Regions from separate parts of the Rhizobium sp. 268 genome, predicted to be linked through region 2. Evidence: riboswitches for the same ligand, from Rfam matches in the RefSeq annotation. Region 2 holds a riboswitch; the other holds the start of a gene.
What was found. Region 2 has a riboswitch for S-adenosylmethionine ahead of OS035_RS26315 (O-succinylhomoserine sulfhydrylase). Riboswitches for the same ligand answer to the same signal wherever they lie in the genome.
Positions count from the first base shown of each region.

Region 1 (9,695 bases), on a different contig from region 2:
AATGACGATGACCAGCCAGCCGTAGCCGGCCGAAACCCAGGTGAGGTTGGTATTGGCCATGGCGAGCCGCTTGACCACCCTTAGCACCGAGCTGATGTCGGTGTTGATGCGCCGGCGTTCGTTCTCCTCGCCGCGGGCAACCGTGATCGCCGGCATGTTCTCGTTGGCATGCATCAGCGTGAAGCGAAGCTCGGCCTCCTTCGAGAAGCGGTCGGCATTGAGCTTTACCAGCTTGCGGCCGACGACCTGGCTCAGCACCGAGGCGGAAGCGGCGTAGAAAATCGCCGCCCAGACCATATAGCCGGGAATGGAGAAGCTGTGGCCGCTGATGTGGAAGATGAAGCCGCTGGAAAGCTCCCAGAGTACGCCGATGAAGCTTACGAGAAGAATGGTCGACTGCAGCAGGCCGAGAACGAGCCCTGTCGTGCTCTCGGCGAGGTTGCGGGAATCCTCGTGCAGCCGCTGGTCCGGATTGACGCCGATCAGGCCGCTGGAGGCGAGCCGCAACGCCCGCTTGCGCTTCAACCACTGGTCGACGAGGTCGCGCGACAGGCCCTCGCGCATATAGAGCGCGGTCATCTGATTCAGCCATGCCTGCAGCACGTTGAGCAGGAGCAGCGTGCCGGCGATCATCGCGAAGATTTCGAGCTGGTGGAAGAATTCACCGAGGTCGCGGCGCTCCAGCGAATCGTAGAAGGGTGCATTCCACTTGTTGAGGATGACCTGGCCGTAGGACGTCGCCAGGATGACGAGGATCAGCACGGTCGCCAGAAACAGCACCTTGCCACGCACTTGCGAATTCCAGAATGCTGAGAACATCACCCCGAGGCGGTCAGTCAGGCTGAGATCATAGCCTACCCTATCCTGCCTTCGGATGCCCGGCCTCCCCTCGGTCTTATCTGCCATCACGCTTTTCCAACATCGCCCATGCTTACCATTATTAACATGGTGGCGTTACCGGTCTATCAACAGATTCTATCAGTCATTAAACTGTGATGATGCTTGCATGAGTCGCTCCCGCATGCATTCGACAGTTGATTCGTGGCTCGACTGGGTCTATTTAAGCGTTTCGTGGTGATTTGGCCGGCCGGCTTGCAGCCACGTTAAAAAATTCGCTAAAGGGCCGCGTGCGGACCGGTAGCGATTTTTTTCGCCGCCGGTTTTTTGTTTTTTGATCGAGTGACCGCAATGCCCATCAAGATCCCCGACACGCTGCCCGCCTTTGAAACCCTCGTTCAAGAGGGTGTACGGGTGATGACCGAGACGCTGGCGATCCGTCAGGATATTCGTCCGCTGCAGATCGGGCTGCTCAACTTGATGCCGAACAAGATCAAGACCGAATTGCAGATGGCCCGCCTTGTCGGCGCCTCGCCGCTGCAGGTCGAGCTGTCGCTGATCCGCATCGGCGGCCACAAGGCGAAGAACACCTCCGAAGATCACCTGCTTGCCTTCTACCAGACCTGGGAGGAGGTGAAGCACCGCAAATTCGACGGCTTCATCATCACCGGGGCGCCGATCGAGCTTTTGCCCTATGAGGACGTTACCTATTGGCCGGAGATGCAGGAGATTCTCGACTGGACGGAAACGAATGTGCATTCGACGATGAACGTCTGCTGGGGCGCGATGGCGGCGATCTATCATTTCCACGGCGTTCCGAAATACGAGCTGAAGGAGAAGGCCTTCGGCGTCTACCGCCACCGCAACCTGAAGCCTGCGTCGATCTATCTCAACGGCTTTTCCGACAATTTCGAGGTGCCGGTGTCGCGCTGGACCGAAGTGCGCCGCGACGATATCGAGAAATCGGACAAGCTGGAGATCCTGATGGAATCCAGCGAGATGGGCGTCTGCCTCGTGCACGAGAGGCGAGGCCGGCGGCTCTATATGTTCAACCACGTCGAATATGATTCCACCTCGCTGTCCGACGAATATTTCCGCGACGTCAATGCTGGCGTGCCGATCAAGATGCCGCACAACTATTTCCCGCATAATGATCCGGCGCTTGCGCCGCAGAACCGCTGGCGCAGCCATGCGCATCTTTTGTTCGGCAACTGGATCAACGAGATCTACCAGACGACGCCGTTCGATGTGGAGGAGATCGGCACGGATCTGTGAGCCGTACCCCTTTCTCATCGTGGCCGGTTGCGGTTTGGAACAAATGCGGGCAGGTTCCGGTCGGAATGCTAGATATCAAATGGACGGTCGATCATGTCGGATAAGTTGGAGCGGGAAGTTTTCGGGCAGACGAAGGCGGGCGAGACCGTCTATCGCGTCGTCATCAGCGGCGGCGGACTGACCGCCAAGATCATCAGCTGGGGCGCGGTCATCCAGGATCTGCGCCTGGAAGGGCATGACGCGCCGCTGCAGCTCGGCTTTGAGGAATTCGACAGCTACCCGCTCCATTCAGCCTATTTCGGCGCGACGCCCGGCCGCTGCGCCAACCGTGTCGGCGGCGGTGCCTTCATGCTCGACGGCAAGGATCACCAGCTCGAGCTGAACGAAAACGGCGTGACGCATCTGCATGGCGGCAGCGACAATATTGCCAAACGCAACTGGACGGTCGTCGAGCATGATGTCGACCGCGTGGTGCTGAAGATCGTCGATCCCGATGGCCGCGCCGGCTATCCCGGCAATTGCACCATCCAGGCAACCTTCTGGGTGCACGGCAACGGCGAACTGTCGGTGACCTACGAATCCACAAGCGACCAGCCGACGCTCGCCAATGTCTGCCAGCATGCCTATTTCAATCTCGACGGTCGCGAGGACGCGCTTGGCCACGACATCATGATCGCTGCCGACCACTACCTGCCGACCGACGAGAAACAGGTGCCGACCGGCGAGATCCGTTCCGTCGCCGGCACGGAATTCGATTTCCGCGAGATGGCGCCGATGAAGCGTTTCGCCGGCAGCGAGCAGGTGCTGTACGACCATAATTTCTGCCTGTCCGGCGAACGCACCGCCAAGCGCAGCGTCGCGCTCGCCCGCAGTCTCTATTCCGGCGTGTCGCTTGAAGTGCGCAGCACCGAGCCGGGCGTGCAGTTCTATGCCGGTTTCAAGCTCAATACCGGTGCTCCCGGCCTCGGCGGACGCAAATACGGCCCCTTCGCTGGCTTCTGCCTGGAGACGCAGGTCTGGCCGGATGCCATCAATCACCAGGGTTTCCCGAATGCGGTGCTGCGCCCCGGCGAAGTGCTGCGCCAGGAGACGGATTACATCTTCACCAAGAACTGAGCGTCTTTTTGAGACGCGGCGCCGGGACGTACGGCTGTCAAATTTTATCGCTATGAAAACCTCTCCGGCCCGCGCCGGGGAGGTTTTTTCTCGCTTGCCGGTAATTATATCTTGCCGATTGGTTCTAAATAGGTTCTATTGCTTGCCCATGGATAGGACCAGTCTGATAGCGGAGCTAAAGAGTCGCGGCCTGCGTGACGCGGCGCTGACCGGGCCGCTCTACAAGCGGCTGGCGCAGACGCTGACCGGCCTTATTCAGGAAGGATTGCTGAAACCCGGCACGGCGCTGCCGGGGGAGCGCGATCTTGCCGAGGCCTTGAAGCTCGGCCGCGTCACCGTGCGCACCGCCTATCGCGATCTGATGGCATCCGGCGCATTGGAATCGCGCCACGGAAGCGGTACTTTCGTATCGAGCAAGGTCGAGCGCATGGAGCAGTCGCTCTGGCGGCTGTCCTCCTTCTCCGCCGACATGCGCTCGCGCGGGCGTCAACCGGCCGCAAAGATATTGTCACGGACGGTCAATACGCCGTCGCCGGACGAATCCTTCCTGCTCGGGCTTGGCGGTGACGAGCCGGTGCTCAGGCTCGACCGATTGCGTCTCGCCGACGGCCTGCCGCTGGCGATCGAACGTGCCGTGGTGCCGATCAAATTTTTAGGCGACGATGCCGGCGGCGAGGGATCGCTCTATGATGCGCTGACCGCCAACGGCCACAGGCCGGTGCGGGCGCTGCAGCGGCTGACCGCGGTGACGCTTGACCCGTCCTCTGCGGCGATCCTGAATGTCGATGCCGGCGCGCCAGCGCTGCTGATCGAACGCGTCTCGCGCCTGGAAGACCAGCGCGTCGTTGAATACACCCGCTCGCATTATCGCGGCGATGCCTATGATTTCGTTGCCGAATTGAGAATCGGAGATGACCTATGAGTGAGAACCAGTCGCTGATGCTTCAAGAAGCGGGCCAATCGCCGGAGGTGGTGGCCACGCTTCTCGAAAAGGAAAAACCGGTCTTTGCCGAGATCGCCCGGCTGTTTTCCTCAGCCCGCCCGAGCGTGGTGACGACGGCGGCGCGCGGCTCCTCGGACCATGCCGCCACCTTCTTCAAATATCTTTTCGAGATCACCTGCGGCGTCCCGGTCGCATCGGTCGGCCCGTCGATCGCTTCGGTCTACGGCGCTGCCCTCCATCTGAAGGGTGGCGTTCATTTCACCGTCTCGCAGTCGGGCGCCAGCCCCGATATCGTCGCGCTGCAGGAGGCGGCCAAGAAGGGCGGGGCGACGACGATCGCCGTCGTCAACGTCATCGACAGCCCGCTGGCGAAACAGGCCGATATCGTTCTCGGCCTCAATGCCGGAGCGGAAAAGAGCGTCGCGGCGACGAAATCCTTCATCGCCTCGGTCGCTGCCCTTTCCGGGGTGACGGCTGCGATCGGCGGCGCGTCCGAGCTGCAGGCTGCACTCGGCAAACTGCCGGAGGCGCTTTCGGCCACCGCCGGGATCGACACGGCGGCAGCCGAAGAGGTGCTCTTCAACGCGACCTCGCTCTATACGGCCGGCCGCGGCCCGGCCTTCGCGATCGCGCTCGAAGCGGCGCTGAAGGCCAAGGAAACGTCCGGCCTGCATGCCGAAGCCTTCTCGCTGGCGGAACTGATGCACGGTCCGATGCGCCTGGTGCAGCCGGGCTTTCCGATCGTCGCCTTTGCGCCCGACGATGCGGCCTTCGCCAATAACGGCCTAGCGCTGGAGCGTCTGCAGAAGCTCGGCGCCACCACTGTCGGTTTTTCCACCCAGCCGCTTTCCGGCATCAATCTGCGCGTGCCGACGACGGGCAACGGCCTGGTCGATCCGCTGGTGTCGCTGCTCGTCTATTATCGGCTGATCGAGTCGGTGACGCGGCGCAAGGGCTTCGATCCCGACAGGCCGGCAAACCTGCTCAAGGTGACGGAGACGGTCTGATGGCCCGCAAGATCTTTGTCGGCGCGCGCATCTTCGATGGCGAGCGCTTCCATGACGACAAGGCGCTCATCGTTGCCGATGGCCGGGTCGAAGCGATTGCTGCTGGAAACGATCTGCCGGATGGCGAGACGGTGACGCTTTCCGGCGGCGTGCTATCGGCCGGCTTCATCGATGCGCAAGTCAATGGCGGCGCCGGACGGATGCTGAACGACGAACCTTCGGTTGCCTCGATGGAGATCATCGCCGGCGGGCACCGCCCCTATGGCACGACATCGCTGCTGCCGACGCTGATCACCGATACGGCTGAAGCGTCCATTGCCGCGATCGAGGCGGCGACAGAAGCGGTCAAGGCGAACCGCGGCGTCGCCGGTCTGCATCTCGAAGGCCCGCATCTGGCACCGGCACGCAAGGGCGCGCATCTGGCCGAACTGATGCGGCCGGTCGAGGGCCGCGACGTCAAGGCGTTCATCCAGGCGCGCGAGGCGATCGGCACGCTGCTCGTCACCATGGCCGCCGAGCAGGTGACGGTTGCCCAGGTGCGCGAACTTGCGGAAGCCGGCGTGACCGTCAGCATCGGCCACTCCGATTGTTCGAGCGAGGCAGCGGCGGAACGTTTCGATGCCGGCGCGCGCGGCGTCACGCATCTCTTCAACGCCATGAGCCAGCTGGGGCACCGAGCGCCCGGCCTCGTCGGCGCGGCGATCGATCATCCCTCGACCTGGTGCGGCATCATCGCCGACGGTCATCACGTCGATCCGAAGGCCTTGCGCACGGCGCTGCGCGCCAAGCGCGGTGAAGGCAAGCTGTTCTTCGTCACCGACGCGATGTCGCTCGTCGGGTCTGAGAAGGACTCGTTCACGTTGAACGGGCGCACCGTCCGGCGCGAAAGGGGAGGCTTCTGCTCGAAGCTTGTGCTGTCCGACGGCACGCTGGCCGGTTCCGACGTCGACATGATCTCGACGATCCGCTACGGCGTCACCTATCTCGACCTGACGCTCGCCGAAGCCTTGCGCATGGCGACGCTTTACCCCGCCCGTTTCCTCAGGCTTGCCGATCGCGGCCATCTCTCGCCGGGCGCGCGCGCCGACCTCGTGCATCTCACCGATGCGCTTACCGTCATCGCCACCTGGCTTGCCGGCGAAACGGCGTGACCTCAAGGAGACGTGGGATGACCGATATCACCGATGCCTATTTCTCCAACCTGATCGGCCGGCTGGAAGAATTGAAGCAGACGCTTGCCGAGCCGATGGCGCAGGCGGCGGCCGTCATTCTCGATGCTGCCCGCGGCGACAAGCGCGTCTATGTCTTCGGCACCGGCCATTCGCATATGCTGGCCGAAGAGGTGCATTATCGGGCCGGCGGGCTCGCCTTCACCGTGCCGGTGCTCGTCGGCTCGGCCATGCTGCATGAGGGTGCGGTCATCAGTTCGGTCTATGAGCGCACGCAGGGCCTGGTGCGGCCGATGTTGGAGCGATACGGCATGCAGCCGGGCGATGTCATCATCATCGCCTCCAATTCGGGCGTGAACGCCGCGCCGATCGAGGCTGCCGACTATGCGCGCGAAATCGGCGCAAAGGTGATCGCCATCACGTCGATCGCCTATTCCTCAGCGATCGCCAATGGCCGCCGGCGGCTTGCCGACGCGGCCGATGTGGTGCTCGACAACGGGCTGCCGCCGGGTGACGCCGTTCTCGATCTGGAAGGCACGGGCCTTCGGGTTGGGCCGGTCTCGACGGCGGTCGGAGTGACGGTCATCAATGCGATCTTCGCCGAAGTCGCCTCGGAGCTTTCGAAATCCGGCGATGCGCCGGTTTATCTCAGCGCCAATATGCCGGGTGCCGCCGAGATCAATCAGAAGCTCGTGCGGAAATACCGGCCGCGCAACCCGCATCTCTAAAGCGCATCGCATCGAATTTGATTCATGCAATTTATGCATGTCGTTATCCCGGAACCGCTGCACACTTCCTGATGACATGCATTGACCGGAAATTCCCTGTTGGCGGCGGACACAAAAAAGCCGGTCGAAACCGGCCTTTTGCATGCGATGATGACGAGGATCAGTCCTTGGCGCGTTCGACGTAGGAATTGTCTTCCGTTGCGATGACGACGCGGGTGCCGGCATTGATGTGCGGCGGCACCATGGTGCGCACGCCGTTCGACAGCATCGCCGGCTTGTAGGAAGACGATGCCGTCTGACCCTTGACGACCGGCTCGGTCTCGGTGATTTCGAGCGTCACGTGGCGCGGCAGTTCGAGCGCCAGCGGAATGCCTTCATGGATCGACAGGACGCAGGACATGCCTTCCTGCAGATAGGCCTTCTGATCGCCCATGGTTTCGACATCGACCACGACCTGATCGTAGTTGCCGGGGTTCATGAAGTGGAAGCCTTCGCCGTCTTCATAGAGATACTGGAAGGAGACGTCCTCGACGAAGGCGCGCTCGACCTGCTCGGTGGTGCGCCAGCGCTCGGAGACCTTCACGCCGTCGACGATGCGGCGCATGTCGACCTGGGTGACCGGCGTGCCCTTGCCCGGGTGAAAGTTCTGAGCGGTGAGAACGACGTAGAGCTTGCCGTCGACATCGAGAACGTTGCCCTTGCGGACCGAAGAGGCGATGACCTTGACCATAAGACTTCCTTGTAACTCGGCTTTCGGCGTCGTAGATGACTGTCGAGACGCCTCGGAGACGCAAATATTTTTCTTTGGGGCGCAACTAACCTAAAATCCGGGAAATAGCCATCCCCATACCGGCTTCTCCGGCGAAGAAAGCTTGGAATGAACTCTTCGGCGAAAGCGTCCCCCTGGTGGACCCCGTCCGTGCATGCCGATCGCCGTCCGTTCCTGATCGGGCGCAATGCGATCCAGGCGGCGCTGCGCGGCTTTTTTGCGCGCGAGGATTTCATCGAGGTGGATACGGCGGTGCTGCAAATCTCGCCGGGCAACGAGGCGCATCTGCATGCCTTCGCCACGGAAGCGCTGACGACGGACGGGCAAAAGGCGCCATTCTATCTGCACACCTCGCCGGAATTCGCTTGCAAGAAGCTGCTTGCGGCGGGTGAGGAACGTATCTCGTGTTTTGCCCATGTCTATCGCAACCGCGAGCGCGGGCCGCTGCACCATCCCGAATTCACCATGCTCGAATGGTACCGGGCCGGCGAAAGCTATGAGAGCCTGATGATGGATTGCGTGCGGATTCTGGCGCTTGCGACCGAGACGGCAAACACCGAAAAGCTTGCCTATCGCGGCGGCGAGAGCGATCCTTTCGCCGGTCCGGAGCGGATCAGCGTTGCCGAAGCCTTCGAGCGCCATGCCGGCATCGATCTTCTCGCCTCGGTCGCCGCCGACGGTTCGACCGATCGCGATCATCTGGCCGCCGAGATGAAGCGTGTCGGCATGCGTGTTGCCGATGACGACGGCTGGGCCGATCTGTTCAGCCGGGTGCTTGTGGAAAAAATCGAGCCGCATCTCGGCTTCGGCCGCATCACCATCCTCGACGAATATCCGGTCTCGGAAGCAGCGCTCGCGCGCCCTTCGGCCCGCGATCCACGCGTTGCCGAGCGTTTCGAGCTCTATGCCTGCGGAGTCGAACTTGCCAACGGCTTCGGCGAACTCACTAGTGCTGCCGAGCAGCGGCGGCGGTTCGAGATCGAGATGGCCGAGAAGGCGCGTGTTTATGGCGAGACCTATCCGCTCGACGAGGATTTCCTCGCCGCACTGTCGCTGATGCCCGAGGCAAGCGGCATCGCGCTCGGCTTTGACCGGCTGGTGATGCTGGCGACGGGAGCGTCGCGCATTGATCAGGTGCTTTGGGCGCCGGTCGCGGAGTATGGACGATGAATGCCGTCAAACCGGTCAAGAGCGTCGACGATCTGGTGATGGCGGGGCTGGTCTCTTCCGCCGATCGCAGAGCGCTCGAGGAGGTTGCCGTGCGTTACGCAATTGCCTTGACGCCTGTTATGACCAGGCTGATCGATCGCGCCGATCCCGCTGATCCGATCGCGCGGCAGTTCGTGCCCGATGCCGCCGAACTCACGGTCTTGCCTGAAGAACGCGCCGATCCGATCGGCGATCACGCCCATAGCCCGGTCGAAGGCATCGTCCACCGCTATCCCGATCGCGTGCTGCTGAAGGCCGTGCATGTCTGCCCGGTCTATTGCCGCTTCTGCTTCCGGCGCGAAATGGTCGGGCCGCAGGGTCTCGGGACGCTCGATGCGGCGGCGATGCAGGCAGCCTTTGACTATATCAGAGGTCACGAGGAGATCTGGGAGGTCATCCTCACCGGTGGCGATCCGCTGGTGCTGTCCCCGCGCCGCCTTCGCGAGATCATGGAGGCGCTGGCGGACATTGCGCATGTGAAGATCGTGCGTTTCCACACGCGTGTTCCCGTCGTCGATCCCGACAAGATCGACGACGCACTGATCGCCGCGCTGAAGGCGAGCGGCAAGACGGTCTATGTGGCGCTGCACGCCAATCACGTGAGGGAACTGACGGCGGAAGCGCGTGCCGCCTGCGCCCGTC
Region 1 covers NZ_JAPPSO010000006.1:205,565-215,259, forward strand. The annotation lists gene OS035_RS13945 (ABC transporter ATP-binding protein/permease) at 1-906, opposite strand, end outside; SAM riboswitch at 1,062-1,139, shown strand; gene metA (homoserine O-acetyltransferase MetA) at 1,189-2,112, shown strand; gene OS035_RS13955 (aldose epimerase family protein) at 2,206-3,228, shown strand; gene OS035_RS13960 (GntR family transcriptional regulator) at 3,377-4,150, shown strand; gene OS035_RS13965 (SIS domain-containing protein) at 4,147-5,178, shown strand; gene nagA (N-acetylglucosamine-6-phosphate deacetylase) at 5,178-6,329, shown strand; gene OS035_RS13975 (SIS domain-containing protein) at 6,347-7,075, shown strand; gene efp (elongation factor P) at 7,236-7,805, opposite strand; gene epmA (EF-P lysine aminoacylase EpmA) at 7,953-9,014, shown strand; gene OS035_RS13990 (lysine-2,3-aminomutase-like protein) at 9,011-9,695, shown strand, end outside.
Region 1: another riboswitch for S-adenosylmethionine. It lies ahead of metA (homoserine O-acetyltransferase MetA); the one in region 2 lies ahead of OS035_RS26315 (O-succinylhomoserine sulfhydrylase).

Region 2 (9,695 bases):
CTCCGTCAAAGCCGAGGAACTGCGGCTGCTCAGCCTGCTGCGCGACCGGCTCGGCCTCGACAAGCTCACCTGCGCGGCGATCGAGCGCAGCGCCATTGCCCGCTTCCGCAAGGGATAAGGCATGTCGCGCAAAAGTGTGCCGCGGTTTTGCGGCAACGACATGCGCAAAAACAAAGAGCTAAAGCGCGAGGAGCGAATCTGAAAGATCGCGCCGCGCTTTAGGCTTGAAGGCTCAATAAAGCCCGTAGGGAAAATAGCGCAGATAGATTTCCTGAAGCCGGCCATTGCGCGACAGCGTGGCGAGCGCATGGTCGATCGCCGCCGTCAGCACGCTATCCTTTTGCCGCAGCATGATCGTCATGCCCTCGCCAAGGAAATGCTCGGAGAGATAAGGGCCGTCGAACAGGGCGCAGCATTTGGCCGAGGCCGGCGAGGAGACCCAGAAGGAGAGCTGCAGCGCATCGGCGAAGGCGGCATCGACCTTGCGATCCTTGAGTGCCGTAAGCAGGGCGTCCTTGGTGTCGAAGGTTTGGGCTTTGATCGCCGGAAAGAACGCGGCCAGCATCGCCTCGTGCACCGTGCCCCTGACCACACCGACCGGGTGCGCCGAAAGGGCGGCAGCCGTTTTGCCGTCGAGCGGCACGGCGAGATTGCGCACGAAGCGGGCCGGCAGCATCAGATACGGCCGGGAGAAGACGAATTGCCGGCGCAGCTCCGGCGTCACGGCAAGGCCGGCGATCACGGCGTCGCCCTGCGAGGCGGCGAGCGCATCCTTCAAATCGGCAAAGGGGATCGCCTGGATCTGGCACTTGTCCGAAATCTCCAGCTCGCTGCAGATTTCGCGGGCGAGATCGACGTTGAAACCGGAAAGCTTGCCGTTCTGATCGGTAAAATTGAACGGCGGAAAATCGACCGAGGTCAGGAAGCGCAGGCGGACCAGCGAGGAGAGATCGGGCCGCGCCAGACGTTCACGCGCATCGAAAAGCAGCGGCAGCGAGGGTGTTGCCTGCTGGGCGGATGCGGAAAAGCCAAAAGATAGAGCGCCCAGAAACAGGCCGAACGCGAGAAACCCCTTCACAGCCAGGGATGCCAACTTGGATTGCATCATCGTGATCTTGGTCTCGGATTAAGCGCGAAGCGTGTGGTGTCGGCGAGATGTAGCAGAGTCATGCGGGACAAGGAATATGCATGGGACGGATCGTGCCACATCCGCCCCTCATCCGGCTGCCGCCACCAACCGGGGTCGAGCCACGCGTCTCGACCCGTCCTTCGGACCCCCGCCTGCGGGGCGAAGGGGATATGTCGCGACCTCTCCGTCCCTCGCTAACCTCTTTCATGGCACGTCCCCTCTCCCCGTCAGAACGGGGAGAGGGTTAGGGCGAGGGGCAGCCTTCGGCGCGGTGGCAGCCGGAGCGGCTTGCCGGTTGACGCTCCCAAAAATCACCGCGGCGCCGCCCCGCCGTTAGCGCGGAATTAAAGAATATCGCCTCTATTTGTGACGACGACACGGACCCGCCGGCCGATTGCATGATGCATGCGTCAACCCCGCAATAATCCCTGAGCCGCGACACCGACGCAGTGCTCTGTTTGCAACAATTAATTTCAAAGAACCGGGCGTGCGACGCCCGGTCAACCGGGTGACATTTCCATGAAGCATCTGAAAATCCGCACGAAAATCATATCGGTCGTGGCGCTGCTGGGGCTGATCACGATGGCCGGGCTGGTCTATGTCGTCGCCGAATTCCGCCGTGCGGACGCCGCCTACAGCGCCTTCATCGATCATGAAGCGCTGGCCTCGATGCAGAGCGCGCGCGCCAGCGCCTCGGTGGTGGCCTCGGTGCTGCAGGTGAGCCTGCTTGCCGACATGAAGCCGGATACGCCGGCATTCCAGACGACGCTCGCCACGCCGAGCAAGCTGCCGCAGGCCCGCGAGCGGATGAAAGATGCGTTGGCGCTGGTGCCGAGCCGCAAGCCGGCGATCGACGACATTCAGACCGGCATCGATGAGATCGAAACGCTGGCGAACAAGATCATCGAGCAGAGCAAAGCCAAGGACGGCGCCGGGGCGCAGGCGAACGTTGCTCTGATCAATGCCAAGCTCAATGCGCTGACGCCGAAGATGATCGCCAACAATGATGCGATGATGGCGATGCTCAACGACGGCGGCGACGCGCTTTCGGCTTCGGTCAACGGGCGGATCGTCTTCTGCCTCGTTCTGATCGGCATCGCTGTGCTGCTCGCGGTCGGCTTCAGCGTGGTCGTCGCCCAGATGGGTATTGCCGGCCCGATGACGAGGCTCAACCTGCGCATGACACGGCTTGCCGAGGGCGATACCGCAAGCGAGGTCGGCGGGCTCGACCGCGGCGACGAAGTCGGCCAGATGGCCAAGGCCGTGTCGATCTTCCGCGACAACGCGATCGAGCGTGCGCGGATCGAGGCGCGTGCCGAAGCCGACCGCAACCTTAGCGACGGCGAGCGCCGCGAACGCGAGGCGCAGCGGACCCGTGAAGCTGCGGAGCTCGAAGGCGCCGTGACCGCGCTCGGCGACGGCCTGCGCCGCCTTGCCGCCGGCGATCTCGCCTCGCATATCGACCAGCCTTTCGTCGCCCATCTCGACGCGCTGCGCGAGGATTTCAACAATTCGGTCGAGAAGCTCAACGAGGCGCTGCATACGGTCGGCGCCAATGCCCGGGCGATCGGCGCCGGTGCCAACGAGATCCGCTCTTCCGCAGACGAGCTTTCCCGGCGGACGGAACAGCAGTCGGCCTCCGTCGAAGAGACGGCGGCAGCACTGGAGGAGATCACCACGACGGTGCGCGACGCCGCCAAGCGCGCCGAGGAGGCGAGCCAGCTCGTCGCCCGCACCCGCCTCGGCGCCGAAAAATCCGGCGAGATCGTCCGCAAGGCCGTCTCCGCCATGCAGCAGATCGAAAAGTCTTCGGGCGAGATCTCCAACATCATCGGTGTCATTGACGATATCGCCTTCCAGACCAACCTCTTGGCCTTGAATGCCGGCGTCGAAGCGGCGCGTGCCGGCGAAGCCGGCAAGGGCTTTGCCGTCGTTGCCCAGGAAGTGCGGGAGCTCGCCCAGCGCTCCGCCAAGGCGGCAAAGGAAATCAAGGACCTGATCACCAATTCCGGCACACATGTGCAGACCGGCGTCTCGCTGGTCGGCGAAACCGGCAAGGCGCTCGATTCGATCGTCCAGGAAGTGCAGGAAATCAACCAGCACGTCCACGCCATCGCCGAAGCCTCGCGCGAACAGTCGATCGGGCTGCAGGAGATTAACACCGCCGTCAACACCATGGACCAGGGTACGCAGCAGAACGCGGCCATGGTCGAGCAGTCGACAGCCGCCAGCCACAGCCTGGCGACGGAAGCGACGGCGCTGAACAACCTGCTCGGCCAGTTCAAGCTGACCGGCACCGGCGGCTTCGCCGCTGCCGCGCCGATTTCCTCTGCCCGACCGCCGGCAGCCGCACCGCGCGCCGCCGCGCGCCCAGTGGCCAAGGCACCCGCGATCCGGGTCGCGCGGGAAGGTGCGGCCCGCCCGATCGCCTCGCCGGCCCGCGCCCTCGGCCAGACCCTCGCCAACGCCTTCGCCGCAACCGACAGCGCGCCGAAGGGCCAGGATGGTGACTGGACGGAGTTCTAAGCAGCAAATCACGGCACGAAGCACGAGAAGGCGTGTCCTGCGAGACGTGAGCGAGGAACAGAGAGGTTGCCGCAAATTCTCTTCTCCCCTCGGGGAGAAGGTGCCGGCAGGCGGATGAGGGGGCTACGCGGAAAGCCCTCCCGTCACAATCTATCCCACTGTCGAAGCCTGCATGGACGTCGATGAAAAGACCGGCTTCGCCGGCCCCCTCATCCGCCCTACGGGCACCAGCCTGGGCGAGCCACGGGTCTCGCCCGTCCTTCGGACCCCCGCTCCGGAGAAGAGGCAATCGCAAGGCCGCGGCATCTCCTCCTTTCGCCGCGTTTACCTGGCCGGCCGCCACCCAACCTCCACGAGGATATTCCCCGGCGCCGTGCAATAAAACAGCCAGCCGCCGCGCATAGCGGCCGGCGGGCCGGAGAGCTCCACGCCGGCGGCAACCAGCCCGGCGTGAACCCTATCGACATCCGCCCTATCAGGCAGAATGAAGCCGATATGATAGGTCTGGCGCTGCAGTTCGACCTGGTCGGCAATGCCGAACTTGGCGATGGCGTGGCTGAGGACGATTTCGAGGCCGGTATCGTCCTCCAGGATCGCTAGGCCGTTGTTACCGCGCATATCCTTCAGCGTCAGGCCGAAATGGCGGATGAAGAAGTCCGCCGTTTCAGCGATATCGGGTACGTGAAAATCGAGATGGTTCAGGCGCATGACAGTCTCCGTTCAAAAAAATCCCGGGACTGCAATTTGCCGTCTCCGCACGCCGCCGGGATCCCGCATCTGATGCAGATCACGTCGCGGGTTCTCGTGCCATAGGCTACGGAGCAGAGCTTCTTTGAGAGCGCTCGTGACGCTCTGACGGAAGGGATCGGGCTTACCTCAACCGATCCTGCCTTTTTCGACGCTGCCGATCTAGCAGACGGCGCCTGTTTCGGCAATGAAATAGCCCGCGCCCGATCACGGCGTCCCAAGCAGCGTTTCTCGAAGGATTGAAGGCGGATACGCCGTTTCATCTGGCGAGCGTGATCCGATCGGGAGTAAGATCGCATCCTCGGCGCATCGGAAGGGATGGACATGAAACCCGCACTCATCGGCCTGATCGGCAGCCTCATTCTCACCGGGTGCAGCACCGCCACCTATAGCGGCCCCGGCCTGGAGCCGATCCCGGGAAGCATCACCTATAACGGCCAGCCACGCAGCAAGCTCACCAAATCACCTGCTGGCTCCGCCTTCCCGCATGATTTCATCGACCAGTATGGCCAGCAGGTGGAGGAAACCTACATCATCCAGCCCGACCGGAGCCTGATCATCGCGCACCGCCGGTACAAGCCGATCCGGTTTTTTGGGGATTAGAGAAGTTCGCTGGAAAGGCAGTTGGAGCGGGTGAAGGGAATCGAACCCTCGTATTCAGCTTGGGAAGCTGCTGCTCTACCATTGAGCTACACCCGCGATCCGCTGAGATTTCCAACAGATGGGGGCCGCTGTCAAGCCGCGCGGGACCGATCTCTCAGATGCGGAAGTGTTTCGAGAGTTTGAGGCCCTGGGCCTGGTAGTTGGAGCCGAGTCCGGAGCCGTAGAGGCTGGTCGGTTTTTCCTGCATGTGCTCGTAGACCAGGCGGCCGACGATCTGGCCGTCTTCGAGGATGAAGGGCACTTCGTGGCTGCGCACTTCGAGCACGGCGCGGCTGCCGCGACCGCCGGCCGGTGCGTGGCCGAAGCCCGGATCGAAGAAGCCGGCGTAATGGACGCGGAATTCGCCGACCAGCGGATCGAAGGGGGTCATTTCGGCGGCATAATCCGGCGGCACGTGCACGGCCTCCCGCGAGACGAGGATATAGAACTCGTCGGGATCGAGGATCAGTTCGTTGCGGCCGCGGCTATAGAGCGGCTCCCAGAAATCGAAGATGTCGTGCTGATCTTTCTTGTCGACGTCGACAACGGCGGTGTGGTGCTTGCCGCGATAGCCGATCAGGCCGTCTTCATCTCCGGCAAGGTCGATTGACAGCGCGATGCCGCCGCCGGAGACGTTCGGCTGTTTGCTGGCGACCAGCGTTTCGCTTTCATGCAGCTTCAACAGTTCCGGCTCGCCGAGCAGGGCCTGGCCGACGCGGAAGCGGATCTGCGACAAGCGCGAGCCGCGGCGCACGACGATCGGGAAGGTGCGTGGGCTGATTTCGAGATAGAGCGGGCCGGCATAGCCGGATGGGATCTTGTCGAATTCCTGGGCGTAATCGGTGATGACGCGGGTGAAGATATCGAGCCTGCCGGTCGAGCTCTTCGGATTGGCCGAGGCCGACATGTCGGCCGGCAGCGCCAAGCTCTCCATCAGCGGCACGATATAGACGCAGCCGGTTTCGAGCACCGCACCTTCGGAAAGGTCGATGACATGCAGGCTAAGGCGGTCGAGCTTGTCCGAGACCAGGTGCGAGGGGCCGGGCATGAAGCTGGCGCGCACGCGAAAAGCCTTGGCGCCCAAGCGCAGGTCGAGGCTTGCCGGCTGGATCTGGTCACGGTCCAGCTCCCGTTCGGAGATCAGACGCCCCGTTTCGAACAGCGCCGAGATCGCGCGGTCCGCCAGAATTCCCGTTTCACGAGCCATCATGCCTCATCCATCATTTGCCGCCGACAAAACCAAATACGGGGAATTGACGCAAGCAGCTAACAGCAGTATTGCAGAATTATCCCGTGGTGATTTGGCCGGTCGGCTTGCAGCCACGTTAAACAAGTGGCTAAAAAGACCGGGTTGAAACCGGTCTGCTTTTGCGGCCGGTTTTTTTGTTATGTGAAGGTGATGGCATGAGCAAGACCTGGCGCCCGGCAACCCAACTCGTCCACGGCGGAACCTTGCGTTCGCAATATGGCGAAACATCCGAGGCAATCTATCTCACGCAGGGCTTCGTCTATGAGACGTCGGAGGCGGCCGAAGCCCGCTTCAAGGGCGAGACGGACGGCTACATCTACGCCCGCTACGGCAGCCCGACCAACGACATGTTCGAAAAGCGCATGTGCATGCTCGAAGGCGCCGAAGACGCCCGCGCCACCGCTTCCGGCATGGCGGCCGTCAGCGCGGCGATCCTCTGCCAGCTGAAATCAGGCGATCATATCGTCGCTGCGCGTGCCCTGTTCGGCTCCTGCCGCTGGGTCGTCGAGACGCTGGCGCCGAAATACGGCATCGACTGCACGCTGATCGACGGCCGGGATCTGGCGAACTGGGAAAAGGCGATCACGCCGAAGACCAAAGTGTTCTTCCTGGAAAGCCCGACCAACCCGACGCTCGAAGTGATCGATATCGCAGGCGTCGCCAAGCTCGCCAACCAGATCGGCGCCAAGGTCGTTGTCGACAACGTCTTTGCGACACCGCTCTTCCAGAAGCCCCTGGAGCTTGGCGCCCATATCGTCGTTTATTCCGCCACCAAGCATATTGACGGCCAGGGCCGCTGCCTCGGCGGCGTCGTGCTTTCCGACAAGGAATGGATCGACGAGAACCTGCACGACTATTTCCGCCATACCGGCCCGGCCATGTCGCCGTTCAATGCCTGGACGCTGTTGAAGGGCATCGAAACGCTGCCGCTGCGCGTGCGTCAGCAGACCGAGAATGCGGCGAAGATCGCCGATTTCCTGGCCGAGCAAGGCAAGGTCGCTAAGGTGATCTATCCCGGCCGCAAGGACCATCCGCAGGCCGACATCATCGCCAAGCAGATGACCGGCGGCTCGACCCTCGTCGCCTTCGAGTTGAAGGGTGGCAAGGAGGCGGCCTTCGCGCTGCAGAACGCGCTCGAGATCATCAAGATTTCCAACAATCTCGGCGACAGCAAGAGCCTGATCACCCATCCAGCGACGACGACGCACAAGAACCTCACGGAGGAGGCGCGCGCCGAACTCGGCATTTCCCCGGGCACGGTCCGCCTTTCGGCCGGCATCGAGGATACCGACGATCTGATCGAGGATTTCGCCAAGGCGCTTGCCAAGGTCTCGGCCTGATCCCACCCATGGCGGCCGGACCCCTCGGGGGTTCGGCACGCCACGATGTGATAGGCCGGACCTCACTGCGGTCCGGCCGGGGAACAAGTTCGGCGGTGCCGGCGTTCGGAAGTGAAATTAACACTGTCAATTAGGCTTAACAATCGAAACAGCTTGGATCAGGACCGTTTTAGTCACGATCAACGTTCCGTTTCTTGACGGACAGCGCCTCTTATAAGATACGGGTAACATATCTTGACTAAGGTGCAAGGCATGTATCGCGCCCTCACAAAAGATATCGAAGTCGTCGTCGAGCCATTCTATCTGGAGGAGCAATCCGATCCGGAAGACGATCGCTATGTCTGGGGTTACCGGATTGTCATCAGCAACAATTCCGCCATCGCGGTTCGCCTGGTCAACCGCTACTGGAATATCACCGACCAGAACGGACAGGTGGACGAGGTGACCGGCCCCGGCGTCGTCGGCGAACAGCCGCGGCTCAGCCCTGGAGATACCTACGAATATTCCTCCGGCTGCCCGCTCGACACGCCCTCCGGGCTGATGTTCGGCCATTACCAGATGGAAACGGATGAAGGCGAGATGTTCGATGTCGACATCCCCGCTTTCTCGCTGGATTCACCGGGGCTGTTGCGCGTGCTCAACTGACGGGTTGCTTGTCAGTTCGAACGCGAACGCCGTGCTTGCCGCATGGGTCCTCGGGCTTGACCCGAGGACCCATGCGGCAATCACTGCGCTCGGACGCGGCCGGCTGCAGCCTTCCAGTCAGTACCAACATGGGCGCCGTACCCCCCCGCCGTGGATCCTCGGGCTTGCCCAGTCAGCAATCAACTAAAGGTCAAAAAGATCCGAGGCTTGGGTGCCTGGCTTTGCTTCGAACGGATCTTTTGATTGTGGCGGCCCCGGCTGTTTCATGACCGCATCGTTTACCGCCTTTTGGCAGGCGAGCAACTCATCCGCTGCCCTCTCGGAATCTTTCAAACCGAGGGCAACAATCTCTTTTCCGTTAAAGCGGGCGCGGAAACTCAGTTTACCAGCGAACTCCTCAATCAAGTCGGTATCGTCGGTATCGATCCACAATGATTTGAGGCCATCGAGATCAAGACCTCTCGCATCAGCCGTCCATCGAGACTGGTCTAACGAGAGTTCGATGGGATAATGCTTACCTTTCTCCAAGGATTTCCAGTTCGGATTTCCAAGCAGAATGTACAGAGGTTTGTCCTTTTTTCGGAAATTGAAGCCAAGACGAAAAATGGTGTCATCATCAAAGGAAGTCAGAACAAAACAGCCATTGTCTAAAGTCGGGTCGACAGCCACGGTCCAGCCCCCGACCTCTTTCCATTGGATTGCCTTATCATCAGCCAAGCCAATTCGTGGCATCGCAGCCATGAGTGCGACTACGACATAAAAAATACGCATGAAGTCCCCATCCCCGAACCAATTGGGTAATTGGTGCACAGTGACTACCGAAAGTCGAGTCACCGTGCTGCATCATCGCTAATCTTTTGTATTCGTTCTGTGCGTGCTCAACCGAGCCTATTCGGCCGGCTGAAGTTCGGCCGGCTCGAAGCGGTAGGTGGTCGAGCAGAATTCACAGGTGACTGCGATTTCTCCGTCTTCCTGGCTGGCCTCGATCTCCTCGGCGGTAAAGCCTTTCAGCACGCCCTTGATCTTGTCGCGCGAACAGCTGCAGCGGTCGAAGACCGCCCGCGGTTCGTAGACGCGGACGCCGCGTTCGTGGAACAGGCGAAACAGCAGCCGCTCGGTGCCAACCAGCGGGTCGGTCAATTCATCGGCGTCGATGGTCTCGACCAACGATCGGGCTTCGGTCCAGGCGTCGTCCTCACCATGCGGGCGGCCGCCGGTGTCGCCGTCGCCGCCGTGGAGATCCGGCTGGCGCATGCGCTCCGGCGCCTCAGGCAGGAACTGGGCGACAAGGCCGCCTGCCCGCCAGCGATGGCGTGGTTTGCCGGCATCGTCGCGGTCGAAGAGCTCGGCCGCGGCCAGGCGTACGCGCGTCGGGATCTGCTCCGACTGGCGGAAATAGACGCCGGCGATGTCCTCG
Region 2 covers NZ_JAPPSO010000015.1:86,111-95,805, reverse strand. The annotation lists gene OS035_RS26350 (tellurite resistance TerB family protein) at 1-118, shown strand, start outside; gene OS035_RS26345 (transporter substrate-binding domain-containing protein) at 233-1,108, opposite strand; gene OS035_RS26340 (methyl-accepting chemotaxis protein) at 1,649-3,655, shown strand; gene OS035_RS26335 (VOC family protein) at 3,980-4,363, opposite strand; gene OS035_RS26330 (hypothetical protein) at 4,727-5,005, shown strand; tRNA gene OS035_RS26325 (tRNA-Gly) at 5,028-5,101, opposite strand; gene OS035_RS26320 (2'-deoxycytidine 5'-triphosphate deaminase) at 5,160-6,254, opposite strand; SAM riboswitch at 6,328-6,406, shown strand; gene OS035_RS26315 (O-succinylhomoserine sulfhydrylase) at 6,449-7,633, shown strand; gene apaG (Co2+/Mg2+ efflux protein ApaG) at 7,886-8,278, shown strand; gene OS035_RS26305 (hypothetical protein) at 8,462-9,049, opposite strand; gene OS035_RS26300 (Hsp33 family molecular chaperone) at 9,167-9,695, opposite strand, start outside.